2 regions of the Paenibacillus sp. FSL W7-1088 genome follow, and region 2 is predicted to be linked to the other one. Evidence: riboswitches for the same ligand, from Rfam matches in the RefSeq annotation. Region 2 holds a riboswitch; the other holds the start of a gene.
The links. Region 2 has a riboswitch for ZMP and ZTP ahead of MKY42_RS29730 (TIGR01440 family protein). Riboswitches for the same ligand answer to the same signal wherever they lie in the genome.

Region 1 (11,479 bases), 3.1 Mb from region 2:
ACGATGATGGTTCGTTCAGCTTCTATCATGCCGCACAGGGACGTATAGACGCAGCACCAATGAGCAGTCCGACTGAGATCGGAGCGAGTGCGTCAACAGGAGTGGGGATGGGAGGCTGGACGGAGGGTTCAACCGTCTTCAAACGAAATGGAAAATACTATATGACTTATACAGGTAACCATGTATTTAGCAAAGGATATCGGGTCGATGTGGCTGTTAGCACCACAGGTCCGAGGTCCGGATATGTTACTGATAGCACAAACCCGGTATTAATTCGTACGGAGGGCCCAACCATGGGGTTGGGACACAACACTGTAGTAACAGGACCTAATCTGGACACTCACTATATGATGTATCACAATTTGGAAGGTAACGGAATTATTGGACCGCTGCGGCATCTGAACATGGACCGAATTGTATGGAATAACGACAAGATGATTGTGCAAGGTCCGACATCAACGGATCAACCCAATCCAGAAATGCCTGTGTTCTATGACTACTTCGATCGTTCTGCAATCGGAAGCAAGTGGTCCAACGTGAACGGTGGTAATTGGGGCATCTACAATCAGGAACTCATGTGGCAAAATTCAATGGGCAGCTCAACTTGGTATAAACAAGTGACCGCTTCGAGCAGCGCGTCGGATTATACAGCTGAATTTAACATGAAGGAAATGAACCGGGGAACGTCCACCAATCCGAGATACGGCGCTACATTCTCCTATACGAATGAGAACAATTACGGTGTTGCGCTGATCAGTTCGAAAAACAAAAGACTTGAGACATTTTTCCGAATTAACGGTGTAGATCAGGCTTGGCAAACATTCGATCTGCCTGCCGACTTCAATTATTCGAAATGGCATAACATACGGATAGAAAAATCGGGATCAACGTTTAAATACTACGTAGATGGTATGTTCAAAGCAATGCGTACCGCCAATATAGGAGCAGGCAAAATTGGTGTTCTGACAGAGGATACGCATGCGGACTTCGGCTATACTGCTTTTAACAACGATGTAAACGGAAGCAGTGCATGGAATGCCTCCAAGCCAATTCCAGGTACAATCGAGGCCGTTCATTATATGAAAGGAGGCGAAGGTGTCGCTTATCACGATACAACGGCTGGGAACCTGGGCGGGGCTTATCGGACTGATGCCGGGGATATTCGCCTGAATAACGAAGGACTGTTCAACTTGGGCTGGAATCAGACCGGAGAATGGTACAAATACAAAGTAAACGTGGAGTCAAGTGGGTATTACAATATTGATTTTCGCATGGCTACTTCTTTGGACGGGGCTCAGATTCGAGTGTGGGATGGTTCGACTGACTTAACGGGTATCGTCAATGTACCTAATACGGGCGGATGGGATAATTGGAAAAGTATTTCCAAGAAAAAGGTCTATTTAAACGCTGGACAACGGGAATTAAAGGTTGAATTCGTAACAGGCGAAGCTGATTTCTCAAGAATGACGTTTCATAAGAATGCTGATGTGACAAGTGTAAGTGATAATTTTAACGACGGCGACGACAATGGATGGACACGGTTTGAAGGAACCTGGGCTGTAGAGAATGGTGAATACAGTGCAGGGAGCACCGGACCTGCCAAATCGACATTTGGGGATACAGGATGGGCGGATTATACGGTCGAGGCGGATATCAAGATGATTGACTCGGGGGGAGATGGGGGTTTACTTGTCAGAGTGTCCAATCCATCCCATGGCACAGAGCTAGGCCAGAACAATTATGATGCTCTACAAGGATATTATGCTTATCTGACCACTAGCGGAGTCAGTCTGGGCAAGATGAATTATAATTGGGCACTCCTCAAGAGCAACGCGCAGTCATATTCCACCAATACCTGGTATCATATGAAAGTTGCCGTTAATGGTACAAACATCAAAGTTTATGTGGATGATATGGTCAACCCGAAGATCGATTATACAGACAACAGCCTGAATCCGTTCACGCATGGCAAAATCGGTGTTAGAACGGCAAACAAGCATACACATTTCGATAACGTATCGGTTACTCCCTGAACCGGAAGCCAAGCGTTGAGGATGAAAATGATTGTAACGAGAACTGGAATGCATATTAAGCCGCCAATTGGCGGCTTTCTTGCTTTTACTATACAAGTTATTGCAACCCGGGAGTGCCTTCCTCTGATCTCCTTCACCACCGTCATTTCCCATTAGCCAATCCAACCCATTTCATTGATAATTGAATGATGGATTCGACAGGAGAGGGTGGTTGGTAATGAAAAGTAGTGATCTGCTGATTGGATCGCATGTATCCTTTGGAGGAAAAGAGATGCTTCTCCAGGCTAGTAAAGAAGCCGCTTCTTATGGTGCATCTACTTTTCTGATGTACACCGGCGCACCGCAGAATTCGAAACGAAAACCTATTTCGCAATATAATATAGAAGCAGGTCATTTGCACATGAAGCAGCACGGCATTTCCAATATTGTCGTGCATGCTCCATTCCTGATTAATCTCGCCAACAGTTACAAGCGAGAGGTGTTTGATTTTAGCGTACAATTCTTGCGGGATGAGATCGAACGAACGGCATCGCTTGGATCAAATCAGCTTGTTCTTCACCCCGGAGCCCACGTAAACGCTGGATTGAACATCGGTATTCGACAAATCATTCGGGGGTTAAACGAAGTATTACAAGACGATAATCACCCGGAGGTACAGATTTCGTTAGAGACGATGGCGGGAAAGGGAACAGAGTGCGGAACAAGCTTTGAAGAACTGGCAAAGATTATCGATGGCGTGCAGCGGAATGAACGGATTTCCATATGTCTGGATACTTGTCATGTTCATGATGCCGGATACGATATTGTTCATCATTTTGATGGGGTACTTGAGCAGTTTGACGAGGTAATTGGCCTTGATCGCTTGAAAGTACTGCACATCAATGATTCCAAGAATGTGCGGGGATCGAGGAAAGATCGCCATGAGAACATCGGACACGGACATATCGGACTCCAGGCTTTGGATTATATCGTACATCATCCCCAGCTCGTGTCACTTCCGAAACTGCTTGAGACGCCGTCGATTGGCAAAATAAAATATAAAAGTGCACCTTATCGACATGAAATTGCCTTGTTAAGAAGAGAGTGCTCCGAACCCGTGCAGAAGGAAGAGGATTCTTTAGAAAACAGTAAATAGAGAGTATTCTAAACATTCGCTCACTCATTCCATGTTTATTCTCACGGGACATATGTTAAAATGGATGTAGAACGTTATTTTATACTAAAAAGGAGGCCGCCATGCAGCCAATAGAGCCTCAAGACATCCAACACCGGATCAATCAACTTCTCGATCAGGACCTATATTTACACCTCGAACTCACGTCAGGTGCTTACGCCAGTCACTTCGATAGCACAAGGCATCCGGGGTCGGCATTCATTTCCAATGCGGTCATACGATATACGCAAGGATCTATCTCGGGCACAGGCCCATACCGAGTTGGTTTAAAAACCACTCACGGCTGGATATACGCTGAAGGACTTACACACATTGACGAGCTGGAACAAGAACGACTCATCCTGGCTGGTCACGATAGTCAAGGAAAGCTGGTTGTAGCTTTACAACTTAGTCGGGAATTGTTCTGATGAAAGCGGAGGATCAAATAAGCATGAATAACAAACAGATTGAACATCAGCGCATTTTAGTTGTGTTTCCCCATCCGGATGATGAAGCATTCACTGCTTCGGGAACGTTGGCGAAGTACATAGAAGGCGGTGCTCAAGTCACTTATGCTTGCCTGACTCTAGGGGAGATGGGACGTAATATGGGCATTCCTCCATTTGCCAACCGGGTCACCTTGCCAATAATCCGTAAGGATGAACTCATAGAGTCCTCCAATGCGATTGGTATTCAAGACTTAAGGATGCTCGGTTTTCATGATAAAATGATCGAGTTTGAAGACCCTGAGCTGCTAGATGGCCACATTTTGGCGCTCATCAAGGAGCTTAAACCGTCACTGGTCATTACGTTCTATCCCGGGTATAGCGTACATCCCGATCATGATGCAACCGGAGCTGCGGTTACGCGAACGATTGGCCGATTACCCGCTGAAGAGAGACCTATCGTCTACTGCTGTGCATTCTCGAACAATCACGAGGAGAGCATCGGGAAAGCGGATGTGATTGAAGACGTGAGCGGATTCCTTGCCAAGAAAATGGCGTCGATTCGAGCTCACCGTTCACAATTCCAAGCGCCGGAACTTGTCGGCAAGGGGAAATTGGACGATGAACAAATCCGAAATCGGTTTGGAAGAGAAGCATTTTGGACCTATAAGTTCGATTAATTTTACAATCTGTACAATCTAATTCACGTAAAAAGTCGCCATTATGGCGACTTTTTTTCGTTTTAAACATGTGATGTTGTTTGAGTGTTAATTGGAGTGAGGGAGATAATCTGATGAGTTCCTGCAAAGAGTGATACAATTGAAAGAACTTCGTTCTACAAACCAATGAGTCGGTTTCAACTCCCATGACAGAGAATGAGGAAACCCATGAAACGACACGGCCGCAAACAGAAAATTATGATTTGATATCAGGGGGGGAGACCAAAAATGCGAAGCAAACGAATTATTCGAATTACTGCGATACTCATTTTACTTTTGCTCATATCATGCATCGCATTTGTTTATGTGAATGACAGACCTGGCGGACTAGCCGATCGGCGCATGTCCAAAGCAATGGGAATGAGTGAAACGATGCATATTCCTATAGGGAAAACTGCTGAAGAAGCGATTCAGAAGTTTAGAAATAATGATAATTCATTACACATCATTCATCAAGAACCGGTAGACGGGGGCATAATTTTGTTTAAACAAAAATCCGGCCAAGAGAATAACAGCAATCTTCAGATGGAGTATGCTCGGAAAATAATATTCGGATGGAAGTGGGCTTGGGGTGGCGGATATTCTATTGGTGAATCATCTCAATTCACGTCTGCAATGGATTATATGAGCATACCTGAATTGAATCATATATCGACACCTTTCCCTATGCTGTTTGGACATATATTAGACCCGGCTATTCAGCGTGTAACTGTCGAGTTCGAGGGGGATGAGAAACCAGTAGTTACCGAAGCCAAGATGGTTGAGGTGGGGCCGGAAAGCATAATCTGGTTTGTATCACTACCCTCGTCCGCAACAATTCCGTATGAAATAAAGGGATTCAACGAACATGGAGAGCTCGTCACCCATAAACAAATGGATGACCCGAATGGCATGGGTTCCATGGTTGTTGGAGAGCTTTAATGAGTATTCGTACGGAATCTGCGAGTAGGGCGGGGATCGTCAAGTTTGGAAAACAATAAAAAGGGAACAACCCACTGTTGAGGGTTGTTCCCTTATACGTTGCAAGGAAATTCGAGTTTACAAAAAAATAAGCAAAAGAATTCCGACGACAAAGCAATAGTATGAAAAGTAAATCAAGTTCCCTCTTGCCATAATTCCCATGAACCATCTCATTGAAAAGTAGGTTACGATAAGGGTCGTAATGAACGCTAAAATGTAAGGGATAGCCAACTGCGCTCGGTGCGGATCGGTTACAATGTCAGAAGCACCTAATATTACCCCGCCGATGCTAATCGGAATGTAGAGCATAAAGGAAAATTTCAACGCCGTTTCTTGTTTCATCCCGACAGCAATAGATGCAATGACTGTTGCACCGGAGCGGCTTATTCCCGGAATAAGAGCCACTGCTTGAGCCAGACCCACCAGTATGGCGTCTTTCACAGACAAATCTCCATCTCTTTTGCGCCCACGAAGGTTTCGAATGAGCCATAGCGCAACCCCTGTAATCAGTAAACTAATCGCAACCGTATAGACAGAAGTGAAGATTTCCTCAATTTTATCCTTGAACAGCACAGCCCCGATCGCAGCAGGCAGGGTACCAATAATTATGTATACACAAAACATAAAATCTGCTCTGTACTCCGCATTGCGAGAAACTAGGAATCGCCAGCCTCCTACAATAAGCTTTTTGATATCTTCCCGAAAGATAAACATAATGGCAATCAGTGAGGCGGTGTTCGTCAAAATTTCAAAGGATAATCCGTTCTGCTCCATGCCAAGCAATCGTTGAACGATAATCAAATGACCGCTTGAAGAAACCGGAATAGGCTCTGTAGCCCCTTGTACGATACCTAATAACACATATTTCAACCATAAAATAAAGTCTTCCATTATATCCTCCTACTTATTATTTTCGATTGGCTTTGACATATTTCAGTTGGGCCACAATGATGACACTAATAATCACCAAAAGGAACCATGAACTGATCTTGCTAAAACTGACCAGCTGCCAGGAATCATGCTGGTCGGGGTATTTCCAGCCGTTAAAAAATGTAGCTATATTTTCAGCGGTCCAGATGAAAAAACCGACGATGATAAAAGCGAGTGTTAACGGCATTCGATAGGTAGTTAATCGTACCCGATAGATAATCCATGTTTTTCGAAAAACAATAAATACAAGAGCGGTCAACCACCAACGGAAATCGGGAATAAAATGATGTGTGAAAAAGTTGATATAGATGGCTCCCCCTAACAGAACCGAAGATGCAAATCCCGGCCAGCCTGTCATGTCCATACGCAATCTGCGCCATATTTGACACATAAAGCTTGCTACACTTGCATACATAAATCCGCTATAAAGAGGGACACCAAAGAGCTTGGTATAACCAGGCTCAGGGTATGACCAGGAACCCATCCACACCTTATACATCTCCAGTACCAATCCAATCACGTGAAATATACATATGACTTTGATTTCATCACGTGTTTCCAATCCGCTCCGGTACATAAGGTATTGGACTGTTAATAAAACAAGCAGAATGGCATCATAGCGATAAAGAAAGGGTATCTGAATTACGCTAGAAAGGGCCAACGTTCCAAAGATCGCCACAGGAAAAATGCAACTCATCGCCTGATGATAACCAAAATGCAGGAGCTGTACTAAAGGTTTCAAGTTATGCTTATCTCCTTCCCAAGCCTTGTTCATAATAATATAGATATGGTCCGATTGTAAAAAGAGAAAAAAAGATCTATATATTTTCCTATTTTCAATTCGAGCTTAATCAAATACAAATAAGGCCCCTCGTCACTGGAGGGACCTGGTTTTTGCGCTAATTCAATTATGCATTTTCAGACAACTTGTAGGCAGATTTAATCGTATGTTCGATGAGCGTCGCAATCGTTACTGGACCAACCCCGCCCGGTACAGGTGTAATTGCTGAAGAAGGAACGAAGCAAGCTTCGTAGTCCACATCTCCGACATTGCCTTTGTTATAACCTGCATCAATAACGACAGCGCCTGGTTTAATCCAGTCTCCTTTAACAAAGAGGGGTTTGCCTACGGCTGCGATAATGATATCGCCAAGCTTCACGATTTCCTCCAGATTCACGGTTTTGGAGTGGCAGGTCGTCACCGTTGCATTCCGGTTTAGCAGCATGGCTGAGACAGGTTTGCCCAGAATTGGACTTCTTCCGATGACAACTGCATGTTTGCCCTCGATCTGAATATTGTAGAAATCCAGAATACGCATAATAGCCTGTGGGGTACAGGAAGGGAATTCGGCTTCTCCAAAAGCATTAAGTGCGAAACCAAGGGTCGTTACACCATCAACGTCTTTCTCGATGCTGATGGCATCAAAAGCTGCTCTTTCATCGATGTGATTCGGTACAGGGTGCTGAAGCAAAATACCGTGTACAGAAGGGTCTTCATTGAGCTTGTTAATTTCTTGAATCAATTCATCTGTGGTGGTATCCGCAGAAAGAACGACCTTAATGGAATGCACGCCTAAGCGCGCACAAGCATTTCCTTTCATACGCACATAGGTTGCTGAGGAAGGATCATCTCCGACGAGAATGGTAGCGAGACAAGGCTGAATGCCTTTTTCCTTCAGAATAGCAACCTTCGAGGCCATGTCTTCCTTCATAAAATCCGCTACCGTTTGTCCATTTAAGATCAGTGTGTCAGTACTCATTTTCACATCGCCCCTTCAACATAAAAAAGAGGCAAGGAAATAAATATTCCTTACCTCTGCCCAGGCGTACGGCTTATTACAAAACCATATGCTCCCTCACGGTTCACCGTGTTCGCCAGTTACATATGATCGTTTAAATTGTTTAGATTGATAGTACTTGAAAAAGAAGAATTGTTCAATAGTTAATGGATTTCACTTTGATTTGTATAGGGTATCAGTTTTCCAGGTAGCCACAATCTTCGTCATATAGTTGATAACGGTTATCAGTTGTGATATATTGTTAACCAGTAAACTATTTTATATTGAATTCCTGGATTAGTTTAATCATTTAAGGTTTTTTTATTGTTTATTAGTAAATAAGGAGCGATAACTGAATGGATTCAAACGATCGAACTAAACAGTTAGTGTATGACCAATTTATTCGATTTTTACATGTATATGAGAATCACAAGGATACGGAAATTGAACATTTTCTAAGTATCGCCCAGCGGGAAAGCATCGACAAAATCCCACAGCACCTGACCGCGGTTCATATGATAGACTGCATTGGCAAGCATGAGCCTATTAACAACACAGGTATTGCCGACGCGATGAATTTGTCCAAAGCAAGCATTACCAAGATCGGCAACAAACTGCTGGAGGAAGGCTTCGTCAAACGTACGAAAATGAATGACAACAAGAAGGAGAGCTATTTCCGGTTGTCGCCGCAAGGAAAAAAGATCTTTGAACTACATGAACGTTTACATGTGCTTGAGGCTGAACGGTTCTATCGTGCTTTGGACAAATATTCGGAACCGGAGCTGAAAATCATACATCAATTTCTTCAAGACAGCAGCATGCATATGGAATCCAGATAAACTGAAGGAGAGTGGAACACTTGAGTCTGGCAGCATTGATCAGGGAACGAAGAAGTATTCGTAAATGCAATTCTGCACCGGTGGAGCAGGAGTTGGTTGTTGAATTGCTGCACAAGGCCACACGACTTCAACCATCTGTTGAAGCTGGGTCATGGCGTGTTGTTTATGCCGGAACTCCCGAAGCACGCAAACGGTTGGTGGACTGCATGCTGAAAGAGATGTCGCAGAGCAAGCTCGGCAAGTTGATTCCGGGAAAACTGCTGGATGTGTTTAAAAAGAGGTTTACCGATATTCCTGCTCACGTCATTGTTATGTCGACTGTAGGACCGGATCGTCTGACCAATGACCGCAATTATGCGGCTGCCTGCGGGATGATGCAGAGCTTCCAACTGTTGGGCTGGGAACAAGGGTTAGGAATGCTGTGGGATACAGAGTCCATGATTCAAAATGAAGGCTTTTTCAGAGGAATTGGACTGCGTGAGGATGAAAGATTTGTTGGCATTCTTCATATGGGATATTACGACAAAGCGCCAAGAAGCCGAAAAAGAACACCAGCTGAGCAGAAGTGGACTGTATTGCAGCGTCAGACTACATAGAAGGGGAGGATGTAAAAATGGAATTGACCGATCTGCTAGGAAGCATACACAGTCCAAAAGACTTTTTGGATCGACCGGTGTCGCAGGAGCTAATTCTCGAATTGCTCAATCACGCCGTCTGGGCGCCAAATGATGGACTCCGTGAGCCGTGGCGATTTATTTTTGCCGATAACCGTAATGGGAAACTCATGCAGGGATTGCAGGAGTACGCTCCAGCCTATCTTCTTGTCTTGGTGAAGGAAGAGGCGGATCATCATAAGCGGGAAGAGGACTTTGCAGCCGTCTGCTGTCTGATCCAAAATTTCCGTTTGCTTGCACATGAACAGGGCCTGGGTGTGCGCAGTACGTTGCATGACTGGATGTACGACCGGAGTCGTGCTGAAACGTTCGGCGTGCTGGGCAACGAGCGCATTGTTGCGGTTCTGGAATTGGGATATGGCACTGAACAGCCCGAAGGGAAAGCTGAGATAACTGAACCTCAGCTTCAGTTCGAACTGTTGTAGCGTGCAAGATGTAGGGAAGAGAAATCAAATGAATGAGGAACGTCAATGCCTTGATCGGGATTGTCGTTCTTTTTTTATGGGGTGTGTATCCGATTTGTAATTTACAAGTTAGCTAGAACGGATTCACACGACTAATCGAGAGATTCATCTATTTTATATAAATGATATTCTTATAATGTTTTAATTTCCTTGTTATACGAATTGAATTGTGTTCTATTCCGTAAATCAGATAAATCACCATCTAAATTCTTCAGGTTTGGAAGGAAAGCTGCGGCGGCTGAGCAAAGCAATGGGAGCAGGCCCAAAGACAAGAATAAGAAAGGCAGACCATAGAGTTCTGCAACCGCTGCACCTGCAAAAGCACCTACAGGCTGTAGTCCACCACCAATGAGAAACCGTATTGAGTTGACTCGGCCTTGCAGAGGTCCAGGGACAAGCGTGCCATGCAATGAGGAACTGAGAGAACTAAAGAAAGGTCCTGCTGCACCAGCAGCACATAAAGCAACGAGCGCAAACGGGTAACTTGGGAATACGCCCAGTAAGGCGTTAAAAAGCCCAATGGCGGCTAGGCTGCACAGCATGACTGTCCGTCGTCTTTTGATTTCGCCCATCCACGAGATGACCAAAAGTCCTATTAATGTGCCACATGCTGAAGCCGTGGTGAGTGTACCCATAGCAGCGGCATCCCGATCTAACACTTCGCGAACAAAAGGAATCATCATCGTCCAGATCGCTACAGAAGACATGTTGCTGATCGAAACCATTCCCATAATCGAAAGCATGGCCGGGAAGCTACGATAAAAGGAGAAGCCTTCATGGATATCTCTGAGATAAGCCTTAATTGAAAAGGAGGACTTGGCTGCTACTGGCTTCTGCATTGTGGGCAGATAGAGCAACGTGACAATGGCGGCGGTGTAACAAACGGCGTTAATGCCCAGCGTTGGCAATGCCCCAGCTATGGCAGTAAGTGCTCCGGCTAAGGCTGGGCCCAACAATGCAGCTGCATTACGGCAACCGTCGATCACCGCGAATGCACGCACCAGTTTGCGTTCATCTGATACTCCGGGAATAATGGCCATTGCGGTGGGCATGAATAGGGCAGAACATGCCCCGCTTAGTCCTGCGGCCAGAAAAAGGTGCCATAATTGCAAGTGGCCTACGAGTCCCAGAGTCAGAGGTAATAAGAGAGCAAGCAACCTAACAGAAGCAAGCACTGCCATGAACCGCCCACGGTGTAACCGATCGGATAACGGCGAGCCAAGCAATCGAATGACCACTTCTGGAATACTAAAACTTAGTGCCATCGCACCCATGGCCATCTTAGATGCGGTTATTTCATAAACAAGCCATTCCATAGCCAGAAGACCAAATACGTCACCAAATGAACTCAGAGTGACCGTAGCTAGTAAACCATAATAACTGCGCTTAAGCATGAGTGTTCCTCCGTGTGTGTAGGTTAAAGGGCATTATCATCATTCTTCAATATAAGCTGAGATCTGTTCCGAAAGCTTGTTGAGTGCTT
Region 2 (11,479 bases):
GGTCGAGGCTGTGCTGCGCGAAGCCGACCGCGTGTTTCCCGGCGGCGCTCCGCTCGCCGTCGACATTGGCACGGGCAGCGGGGCCATCGCAGTGACGATGGCTGCGCAGCGCCCGCGCTGGCAGGTAGGCGCCGGAGATATCTCGGCGGCTGCCCTGCAAGTGGCCGCGCGCAACGCGGCCGCGAACGGGGTACAGATCGACTTCCGTGAAGGCGATCTGCTGGCCCCGTTCGCAGGGGCACGGGTGGACATCTTGGTGTCCAACCCGCCTTACATCCCGGCGGCAGATATCGCCGGGTTGCAGCCTGAGGTGCGCGACCATGAGCCGCGCACGGCACTGGACGGCGGCCCGGATGGACTGGGGCCGTACCGCATCATGCTGGAGCAGCTGGCGCTGCTGCCTGCACCACCGCAGATCATCGGTTTTGAGCTGGGTCAGGGACAGGCCGGGGACATCGCAGCTCTGCTTGAATCGGCCGGATATTGGCCGGAAATTATCGTCGTGCCAGACCTTGCAGGCATTGAACGGCATGTACTGGGTGTTCGTACTTCGGAACAGGTGACGAAAATGTAAGGTTCCACAGGTTTTCTTTTTGCCGTGAAATCCTCTACAATGAGATATACCGAAGATTGCTGAATGCTTGGAGGAACATAACTACATGCTGCATAAATTCAAAAAAATAGACTATTCGATTGTTTTTATATTGCTCATTCTGATGGCTATTAGTATTTTGTCGATTTATAGTACCACCTTCGGCCGACCGAAGTGGGAGGCTTATCCCCAGAAAGCAGTAATTTTTTACATTATCGGTTTTATTGTGTTTTTCGGAATGTCCATGATTAACTACAAATTGATCATTAAGAATTACCTATACATTTATGGTGTGGGCATGATACTGCTTATTCTTGTTATGTTTATCGGTAAGGAGTACTACGGCGCTCAAGGATGGTTATCCATATTTGGCCTGAGCTTGCAGCCTGCCGAGCTATTCAAACTATGTCTGATTGTCTTTCTGTCAGCACTTCTGGCGAGAAAGAAAAACAGGCCGTTATTTTTTGGACGAGACGTTATCCCCATCTCGCTCTGTGTGCTTCCTCCGTTGCTGCTCGTCTTGCTTCAGAATGACTTGGGGAATGCGCTGAGTTATGTCGTTATCCTGATAGGGCTTCTCTGGATAGGCAATATCAAATTTACGCATGCCCTGATCGGTTTTGTTATAGCGGTGGCCGCTCTGATTGGTGGAACACAAGCCTATATTCATTACCATGATGAAATTGTAAGATTTCTGAAGGACATTGGTCGCTCTCACTGGGCAGATCGTTTCGACCCCTGGCTTGTACCGGATCAGACGTCAAGGGACGTGCTCTGGCAGACCTACAATGCCAAGTTGGCTATAGGCTCTGGAGGTATTAGCGGTAAAGGATACTTGGAAGGTACCACGATTCAGTCGAATCGGGTGCCGCTGGCCTATGCGGATTCGATCTTTGTGCAGATTGGTGAAGAATTTGGTTTTGTTGGAGCATCGGTGCTGCTCCTGCTCTACTTTATTTTGATTCACAGGCTGGTGCTGATTGCACTGGAATGTAAGGATAGGGCAGGACCATATCTGATTGTCGGTATTATAGCGATGCTGCTCTACCAGATCTTTGTCAACATTGGTCCATTCATTGGTCTGATGCCGCTGACAGGGATTACACTGCCGTTTATCAGTTTCGGGGGCACCTCGCTTGTTCTCAACATGCTTAGTATGGGTCTTGTGATGAGTATCAAAGTGCATACAGAAGAGAACGAGGATATTCTCGGTTCCGCAGAACAGCCAAGCATTACGGAGTTGGTATTGAAGCTATTTAGACGCAAATCAACGCAGCAGGAGCAATAGTCTTTATCTAAGGACAGACTCTTTGCGGAGTGAATACGATATAAGTTAACCCTGGAATCAACAGATCGGAGCAAGATGGATCTGTGGGTTTCAGGGTTTTTCGTTGTCTTGTTTGACGGATTTCCAATTTGTCTTCCAATTCTATACAATGGTAATATTGAAGACTACTGGAAATAATTATTGGGTTATTGAGCCTCAGGGGGATACGTGGGAACATGCTGAGAATGCTGAAGAAGATGGACGGGGTTATTCTGTTTGTGTTGCTGCTGCTTATGGTCATGAGTGTATTTACGGTGTACAGTGCGATTCAGTCCGATCCGAAACTTGGAAATCATCATATCAAAACCTTGCTGTTTTACGGGATTGGATTCGTAGCCATCATTGGTATCGGATTAGTCAATTATAAACTGTATATCCAATATGCGTTTTATATTTACGCAGTTGGAATCGTCCTGCTGATTCTTGTCAACTTTGTAGGTGGCACGATTAATAATGCGAATGGCTGGATAAAGATTAGTGAGAGTCTCACTTTTCAACCAGCAGAATTGTTTAAAATGATCTTGATTCTGTTTCTGGCGCATGTATTGGTCAAAAGAAAAAATTCTACGCTTCGTTTCTGGAAAGATATCGTGCCCATCGGGTTATGGACGTTCGTTCCCTTTGCGTTAGTAATGGCTCAAAATGACCTGGGAAACGCCCTCGGATACATCGTGATTCTGGTCGCCGTGTTATGGATAGGGAATATCAAGTGGTCTCATGCATTAATTGCTCTTGCTATTGTGGGGATCACCTTTTTTGGATTCGTCAAAGCATATACGTCGTATCACGATGAGATTTTCACCTTTCTGGAAAAGGCGAACCGTGAGCACTGGGCCGAGCGAATTGATCCTTGGCTTGTACCGGATAAAGCAACGTCGAAAGCTTCCTGGCATACGAAAAATGCGGGTCTGGCCATAGGCTCGGGAGGCATAACAGGCAAAGGTTACATGCAAGGCACATCTGTTCAATCGGGGCGTGTACCGTATACATACTCGGATTCCATTTTTGTGGTCATTGCCGAGGAGTTTGGTTTTGTAGGCGGATCTGTTCTGCTCTTACTGTATTTTATCCTCATTCATCGTATGGTATTAATCGCATTACACTGTAGAGACCGGGCAGGACCTGTGGTGATTGTAGGTATTATCGGGATGCTGTTATATCAGGTGTTTGAAAATATTGGCGCTTTCCTTGGGCTGATGCCGCTTACGGGCATTACGCTGCCGTTTATCAGCTATGGGGGCACCTCGCTGCTCATTAATATGGCATGTATCGGGCTGGTGATGAGTATTAAGTTGTATGGTCAGGAAGACGAGGACGAGCTTCTTATGGGAGAACAGCGACCTACCTTATTAGAACGTTTGTGGAGTATGGTCAAAAAGGAAAAGACAACAGCGTAATCCTGAACTTTGGTATGATTCATCTTTGCTATAGAAATCCAGCTTCCCATTCAGAGGATGTTGGAGTAGGTTATGGAGCAGTAAGTTTTTGGTTTGTTAGTCCGATCTTTGCCTGCGCAGCTAGGCGAAGATCTTTTTTTATTTTTAAAGGCAGTGAGAACTTTGAATTTTAAATGAATGACAAATTTAAATTTTATTGACAAATATTTCAATTCTGTATTATCCTAATTTTAACTATACTCAGAATAAGTCAGCAGTCCTGGAGAATCCTTGTTTTCCTCGTGTCTCTCAGATCAGCATTCGATATTCCATTCTTATCGTCCTGGTTACACTTCTACAAATTCTATTGGTTCCTGTACAGAACATCCAATGGCTTGTTTATTTCTCAATGAAATGAAATCGATTTCACAATTAATTGTAAACGCTTACTTTCTTTTAGTTCTATCTGATTTGAAATGGAGAGGATGAGAAGCCATGTGTTTTAACAAGTTTGGCAGTGCAGCGGCTGTGATCAAGGAAGAGGTGCGTAGTGCGGTACGTGGGCCTCCTGCCGAAGTGGGATGTGGGCGAAGGATCAGGTCGCTGAATGATTAATTTTAAACCCAAAAGGAGAGTTTGAGATGAATAAAAATCGAGTTGTTAAGACCCCTTCGATCGTCAACGTGTTCATGCTCTTGTTTTTATCTTTTGCACTAACCGTTTCAACATTTGCCATCGGACCAGCGAAACAAGCTGACGCAGCTCCTCTTCCAAAGAAAATTATTGCTTATGTGGCTGGTTGGGCCAACTGGACCGCGAATGATATTAAGGCAGAACAGCTCTCTCATATCAATTACTCCTTCGCTCTCATCTCCAACGGCAAAGCAACAATCACAAATTCAGATCGTACCAAACTGCAACTGATGGTAGGATTGAAATCCAGAAACCCTGACCTGAAGGTGTTATTGTCTGTTGGCGGTTGGGGAGCTAATGGTTTTTCAGACGCTGCGCTAACGGACGCCTCACGTACAACCTTTGCCGACAGTATTGTGCAGCTGGTAACCTCCAACAATCTGGATGGCGTCGATCTGGATTGGGAATATCCGACCAACCCTGCGGCCGGAACAACTGCGCGACCGCAGGATAAACAAAACTTCACACAACTGCTCTCGAAGGTTCGTGAGAAGCTGAATGCTCAAGGGCAGATTAATGGCAAGCAATATCTGCTGACCATTGCCGCAGGAGCGAGCAGCAGTTATCTGAATGGTGTGGAGATCAATAATATCACGCCTCTGCTCGATTGGATCAATCTGATGACTTACGATTTTCATGGAACCTGGGATGCAACCACAGGTCATCATACGAATCTGTCCGGAAGAGATATCAGTGTAACGTCCGCGGTCAATCTGTTCAGAAATAGCGGTGTTCCCGCGAATAAACTGGTCATTGGCGGAGCTTTTTACGGCCGGGCCTGGACGGGTGTTCAGAATTCGAACAATGGTCTGGACAGGCCCGCTTCCGGTGGTTTTGAACCCGACTACAACACTATTGTCAGCCAATATTTGAATAAAAACGGGTATACACGGTACTGGGACAGCAGTGCCCAAGCTCCTTATCTGTTTAATGGAAATACCTTTATCTCCTATGATGACCCGCAATCGCTCAGCTTGAAGGTGCAATATGTGAAAAACAGCAATCTGGGTGGCATCATGTTCTGGGAGTACAGCAATGACCGCTCAGGTGCGCTGCTTCAGGCCGTATATTCAGAGGTTACGGGTGGTGGGACGGTGCAGCCTCCAAATCCAAGCGGGTACAACTATCTGGTTGCTCAAGCCAATCAGCAAATCGTCTCTGCCGAAAATTAAGGCAATGACCAGCTTGTCGCCAATCGGACGACCGCAGGAGACTGGGAGCTTTTTGAATGGATTACGAACTCCGATGGAACGGTGTCCCTCAAGTCCAAAATCAATAATAAATATGTCACAGCAGATGTTAATGTGGGTGGTGCCCTGATCGCAAAAGCGACAACCATTCAGCAATGGGAGAAGTTCAATCGTGTGGATTTGGGTGATGGAACAATCGCGCTGCAGGCACTTGCCAATAACTTGTATGTAACCTGTGATCTGAATAATGGCGGTAAGCTTGTAGCGAGCCGCAATTCGGTTGGCGGGGCCTGGGAAGCTTTTCGGGTTAATAAGTAACAGAGAAGCAAGGGCATTCATGCAGCATGCTAATTGGAACATCAAGGGTAGGTTAGAGATTTTAGATTGTTCAAAGAAGTGCCAGCCGACAAGCGTTCCATAGGCAGGCGCTTTTTTGATTTTCGTCAGTTTCATGAGCGAGCTAACAGTCTTTTGTTTTAGGTCTAACCCGCCTATTAAAATTTTAGTAGATTTGTAATCTAGCAGGTTTACTTCCGCCCCTTCCGGGCATACTGATAGACATGAGAGAGTTACAGGGATCATGATTACGGGAGCCGAGGGGGAGAACGGAATGAGCAGAAGAGTCGTGAAACAAATTGGACTTATAATTGTATGTCTTATGATGACTATTATGATGTGGGAAGGTCAGAAAACGGATGCAGCTGTGGCGGCCACAGCGATTCCAGAACAATCCATTCGCTTACGTATTCTCGCAAACTCGGATGCAGCGGGAGATCAGTTGGTCAAACGCGAGATTCGTGACGCCGTCGTTGCCCAAATGAATGAGTGGGTAACCGAACTGGAGAATCCGCAAAGTCTGGAAGAAGCGCGTGGGGTCATTCGTCAGCATCTATCTGAAATTGAGGATCGTGTGGGAGAAGAGCTTGCCAATCGTGGCTTAACCTATTCGTATCAGGTTGAACTCGGAGTGGTTCCGTTTCCAACCAAATTATATGGGGGTACCGTATATCCTGCTGGAGATTATGAGGCAGTACGGATAACACTGGGTAAAGGTGAAGGTCAAAACTGGTGGTGTGTGTTGTTTCCACCATTGTGCTTCATAGATGCAGGAACAGGGGATGCACTGGCGAAGCCTGCAACAGCATCAGCAGCTGCCGCAGAGCCTGGGGACGCACAAGCATCTGTGCAGGCAGCTACACCGGAAGCGCGTTTCTTCCTGTGGGATATGGCGGTCAAATTGTGGGATTGGGTAACGGGATTGTTTGCATAACTGAATGAACATGCTGCTGGATATAAGCTTTATCAGGGGACTTCGATTCAGGGAAGTGCCCTTTTGTTTTATCATAGGCTCGAGTCAAAGATCGCATGATGTTAATCGCTGGGAAGATTCAGACCGCATCCTTGGGCAGAGCAGATATGTTATAATTATAGGAATCAGAAAACATAAGTGAATAAGGCATCGCGGAAGTGTGATGTCTTGCATTAACTACCCTACTGAAGTTTAGGAATGATGGATATATGACAAGAGAGAACAAGCAATTGCATCAGTCTTCCATGAAAGGCATGGAGAACGATGAACGTACAGAGGAAATGGTTACGAGCATGTGGGATGTCAATGTACTGCTAGCCAATGAGAACACGGATGATGTGGCAAAAGGGAGTGCGTATAAACAGGCTCTTGTTTACTTACAGGATGCTGCAGCCTGTCTTCGTCAAGGGCAGACCGTGGCATTCCCAACCGAGACGGTATACGGTCTGGGTGCAGATGCTCGCAGTACAGCTGCGGTGGAAGCTGTATTTGCAGCCAAGGGGCGGCCTTCAGACAATCCGCTGATTGTTCATATTGCACAGCGTGACCAGTTGGATTCGCTGGTCACAGATGTGAATGGCACAGCGGAGGCTCTGATGGCAGCCTTCTGGCCGGGGCCGCTTACGCTTGTGCTGCCGGTTAGGCCAGGGGCGGTATCCCCGCGGGTTACCGCCGGTTTGGACACGGTGGCCGTGCGGATGCCGGATCATCCGGTGGCCTTGCAGTTGATCGCGGCGGCGGAATGCCCGGTCGCCGCGCCGAGCGCCAACCGCTCCGGGCGGCCAAGCCCGACACTCGCCGCACATGTGCGCGAGGATCTGGCAGGCCGCATCGGCGGCATCGTGGACGGCGGCCCCACCGGGGTGGGCGTCGAGTCCACGGTGGTGCAGGTCGGTGACGACGGTACTGTCACCATCCTGCGCCCTGGCGGCATTACGGCGGAACAGCTGTCCGCCGTTGCCGCCCGTGTCGCCACGGACCCGGCGCTGCTCGCCGAGGGGCCCGGTGGCGATGACAGCCCGGCGCCGCGCTCGCCGGGCATGAAGTACACGCACTACGCGCCCGCAGGTGCGCTGTGCGTGGTGGAGGGGCCGCCCGCAGCGGTGGCGGCCTGGATCAGCGCCGCCCTCGCAGAGGCGGCGCAGCGCGGGGAGCGCACCGCGGTGCTGGCGTTCGCCGAGCACGCGGAGCAGTACCGCGCCGATGCCGTGTTCTCGCTGGGCGAAGCCAGCGAGCTGGAGGAAGCAGCGCGCCGGCTGTACGCCGCGCTGCGCAGCTGCGATGAGCAGGGGGCCACATATATTGTGGCTGAAGCCTGCTCGCGCGAAGGGCTGGGAGCAGCCGTCATGAACCGGCTGCTCAAGGCGGCAGGTCACCGACTCATTCAGGTCGGTGACCGATAGCTCCCTTTTTCCATAATATCGCTATGAATATTTCCCTCTGGCACCTGACCTCTAGCCACGACTAGCCAATCATTCTTTGAATGCAGCTATGGAAAACGCCTTCTCAGGTCATGTTTATGTTCTTGTCCGCATATGGTGTACAAGAACCTTTACGTGACTTGGGGGTATGGGGATGTGGGATGTGTCTGCCCATGTAGGGCAGTTGGTAACCATTTTGATTATGGCCGTCGCTCTCGGACTCGACGCGTTCTCACTCGGCATCGGGATTGGTATGAAGGGCATTCGGATGAGAGACGTATTGCGAATCAGTACCGTAACGGCCCTGTTTCACATCATCATGCCGCTCATCGGCATGTACACGGGCAAATACGTCAGCTCCCTGCTTGGTGACATTACGACATATGCAGCTGGCGGTCTGCTGGTCCTGCTCGGCGCCCATATGATCTTGAACGCTTTCCGGGAGGGAGACACCAAACTGGTGGATCATCGATCTCTGCTCGGTGTGATTCTGTTCTCACTGAGTGTCAGTGTGGATTCGTTTTCCGTTGGAGTCTCGCTTGGCATGTTCAGCAGTGATTTGGTGTTAACGGTGCTGGCTTTCGGTGTCTGTGGTGGAGTAATGTCCGTCATGGGTCTGCTGTTGGGACGGCGTGTGAGTCAAAACATGGGGGATTACGGGGAAGCGGTCGGCGGAGCGATCTTGCTCGCTTTTGGACTTTTGTTTATATTTTAAAATACACCGTTAATAATGATTACAGCCTAGTGCAGTCTTCGATATATAGTTATGAGTTTCATTGGTTCAGATGGAGTTTCAAACATGATTCGACAACATTTGCAAAATGGGGAGGCTAACCACAATGAAACATATTTTGTTTGTATGTACAGGGAATACATGTCGCAGCCCCATGGCGGAGGGACTTTTACGTAAACTGGCGTCTGAGCGGGGCATTCAGGTGGACGTTCGTTCCGCGGGTGTAGCCGCAACTACGGGCATGCCGATTTCCCGTCATGCGGAGGCCGTATTAAGGGATCACAACGTTGAGGGACCGCCTCATTCGACGCTCTTGAGCTCTAACCTGGTCGGTTGGGCCGATTTGATCCTTACGTTGACACGCAGTCATAAACAGCATGTTATGCAGGTTTTTCCTGACTCTATACACAAGACGTATACCTTGAAAGAGTATGTGGAAAATGACGAACAAGTCCTGAATGATCTTCAGGAACTGGACAGCCTGTTTGCGACAATGGAAATGAAACGTGCGCTAGGTCAGGAAATTTTGGCGTCTGAACGTGAGCGGGCGATCGAGATCAGACAACGCATACCGAGCTTTGATATTTCGGATCCGTTTGGCGGCAGTCGTGATGATTACAACATCGCTGCGGCAGAGATTCGGACTGCACTCGACAGACTTTTGGACAAGCTGGATTAATTGGATTTGCTTAATCATTCCCAGCTGCCGATGGTTTTCCATATAAAAACGTACACGGGATGTAAATTACCCGTTGATTTTAAACGCAGGTTGTTTTATGATGAATGGGAAAACAGGGATCCGGTGTAACTGGCGACGAAGTGGGCATAACCACGATGGAGCACCGGAACAAACGGCCGGTCGCCTGGGCAAAAGAGCAATTCTGCGGTACCCGCAGACTGCTCTTTTTTTCGTCTTTCATCTGATTATTCGCTATAATAGTACCTGAAATGCCATGTAAGAATACCAAGGGCAGCCAAGAGGAAGCCGGGCATGATTTTATCGGGAGGCGATAGGATGACTATTGAGTTAGATTCGGAACAACCCGGATTGCATGAACAGACCGCATCCATTCTGCGTGAACTGGCGCTTGCCGGACAGCTTGGACCTGGACAGATCGTGGTGATCGGTACAAGTACAAGTGAAGTTGCGGGCAAACGGATTGGTACAAGCGGTGCGGTTGAAGTGGCGCAGCAGCTTCTTGCGGGTATACGCGAGGTGCAGCAGGAGTTCGGTTTTGATGTTGTATTCCAATGCTGTGAGCATCTGAACCGGGCACTGGTTATGGAGCGTTCATTGCTTACACGTCTTGGATTGACTGAGGTTGGTGCAGTACCCGTGCCCAAAGCAGGCGGTTCCATGGCATCCGCAGCGTATCGTTCGCTGACCGATCCATGCCTGGCTGAACATGTGCAGGCCCATGCGGGACTGGATATTGGGGAGACGATGATTGGCATGCACTTGCGGCATGTGGCAGTACCCTTCCGAACATCACTCCGCTACATCGGTGATGCCCGAGTAACTACAGCACTGACCCGTCCGAAGTTGATTGGCGGCGAGCGTGCAGTGTATCGTATGGAAGAGCAACCAGATTCGACATTTTGTGACTAACGTATAAACCGAAACGATTGGTTACACTCCTGACTTCGATTGCATCACCATCTTACGATCGCTGTTATCCCCAGATTTTTTTTGAATCTCTTATATAAGGGGAAATCCGGTGATAAAGGCGAACGCTCTGCTTCTCCAGATTGGTGTTGCACTCTCCGTTTTCGTGTAAACATGATTTCGCTTTATAACTTCACTTATAACTGGGAGGAATTTAATCATGGAACAATTGCGCAAGAATGACCCGGCAGTACTGGAAGCGATGAATCTTGAACTGAAACGTCAACAAAACAACATTGAGCTGATCGCGTCCGAGAACATCGTAAGCGAAGCGGTAATTGAGGCAATGGGATCTGTACTTACCAACAAGTACGCTGAAGGATATCCGGGCAAACGTTACTACGGTGGTTGTGAGCATGTTGATATCGTTGAAGATATCGCCCGTGATCGTGCCAAAGAATTGTTTGGAGCAGAACATGTGAATGTTCAACCTCACTCCGGTGCACAAGCGAACATGGCAGTATACCTTGCGGCTCTGAAACCAGGTGATACCGTTCTGGGTATGAACCTTGCGCATGGCGGACACCTCACACATGGTAGCCCGGTTAACGCTTCCGGATTGCTGTACAATTTCGTGGCTTACGGTGTACAAGAAGATACATTCCTGATTGATTATGATGAAGTGCGCAAAGCGGCATTCAAACATCGCCCTCGTATGATCGTTGCAGGTGCAAGTGCATATCCGCGTATCATTGATTTTGAAAAGCTTGCTTCCATCGCTAATGATGTAGGTGCTTTGTTCATGGTGGATATGGCTCACATCGCAGGACTGGTAGCTGCAGGCTTGCATCCAAGCCCGGTTCCACATGCGCATTTCGTAACGACAACAACTCACAAAACGCTGCGTGGACCTCGTGGTGGTATGATTCTGTGCCGCAAAGCTTGGGCAGCAGCCATTGATAAAGCGGTATTCCCGGGTTCCCAAGGTGGACCTCTGATGCACGTAATTGCTTCCAAAGCGGTAGCATTAGGTGAAGCACTGCAACCTTCGTTCAAAACGTATGCACAAAACGTGGTGAAAAATGCACAAGTATTGGCTGAAACGCTGATTGCTGAAGGATTGAACATCGTATCCGGCGGTACAGACAACCACTTGATGCTGATCGACACACGCAGCGTGAATATCACAGGTAAGGAAGCCGAGCATGTACTTGATTCCATCGGCATTACCG

Region 1: another riboswitch for ZMP and ZTP. It lies ahead of MKY42_RS15565 (tetrahydrofolate dehydrogenase/cyclohydrolase catalytic domain-containing protein); the one in region 2 lies ahead of MKY42_RS29730 (TIGR01440 family protein).

What each region holds. Positions count from the first base shown of each region.
Region 1 is NZ_CP150216.1:3,423,941-3,435,419, forward strand. Features, by position in the region: gene MKY42_RS15530 (family 43 glycosylhydrolase) at 1-2,033, shown strand, start outside; gene MKY42_RS15535 (deoxyribonuclease IV) at 2,251-3,168, shown strand; gene MKY42_RS15540 (YojF family protein) at 3,270-3,614, shown strand; gene bshB2 (bacillithiol biosynthesis deacetylase BshB2) at 3,638-4,312, shown strand; gene MKY42_RS15550 (hypothetical protein) at 4,580-5,272, shown strand; gene MKY42_RS15555 (undecaprenyl-diphosphate phosphatase) at 5,390-6,202, opposite strand; gene MKY42_RS15560 (DUF817 domain-containing protein) at 6,219-6,983, opposite strand; gene MKY42_RS15565 (tetrahydrofolate dehydrogenase/cyclohydrolase catalytic domain-containing protein) at 7,150-8,001, opposite strand; ZMP/ZTP riboswitch at 8,053-8,134, opposite strand; gene MKY42_RS15570 (MarR family transcriptional regulator) at 8,376-8,858, shown strand; gene MKY42_RS15575 (nitroreductase) at 8,870-9,454, shown strand; gene MKY42_RS15580 (nitroreductase family protein) at 9,472-9,957, shown strand; gene MKY42_RS15585 (MFS transporter) at 10,128-11,390, opposite strand; gene MKY42_RS15590 (winged helix-turn-helix domain-containing protein) at 11,430-11,479, opposite strand, start outside.
Region 2 is NZ_CP150216.1:6,569,442-6,580,920, reverse strand. Features, by position in the region: gene prmC (peptide chain release factor N(5)-glutamine methyltransferase) at 1-574, shown strand, start outside; gene MKY42_RS29770 (FtsW/RodA/SpoVE family cell cycle protein) at 660-1,880, shown strand; gene MKY42_RS29765 (FtsW/RodA/SpoVE family cell cycle protein) at 2,096-3,316, shown strand; gene MKY42_RS29760 (glycoside hydrolase family 18 protein) at 3,937-5,160, shown strand; gene MKY42_RS29755 (hypothetical protein) at 5,242-5,496, shown strand; gene spoIIR (stage II sporulation protein R) at 5,789-6,448, shown strand; gene MKY42_RS29745 (L-threonylcarbamoyladenylate synthase) at 6,697-7,890, shown strand; gene MKY42_RS29740 (manganese efflux pump MntP family protein) at 8,063-8,623, shown strand; gene MKY42_RS29735 (low molecular weight protein arginine phosphatase) at 8,748-9,320, shown strand; ZMP/ZTP riboswitch at 9,436-9,517, shown strand; gene MKY42_RS29730 (TIGR01440 family protein) at 9,657-10,250, shown strand; gene glyA (serine hydroxymethyltransferase) at 10,468-11,479, shown strand, end outside.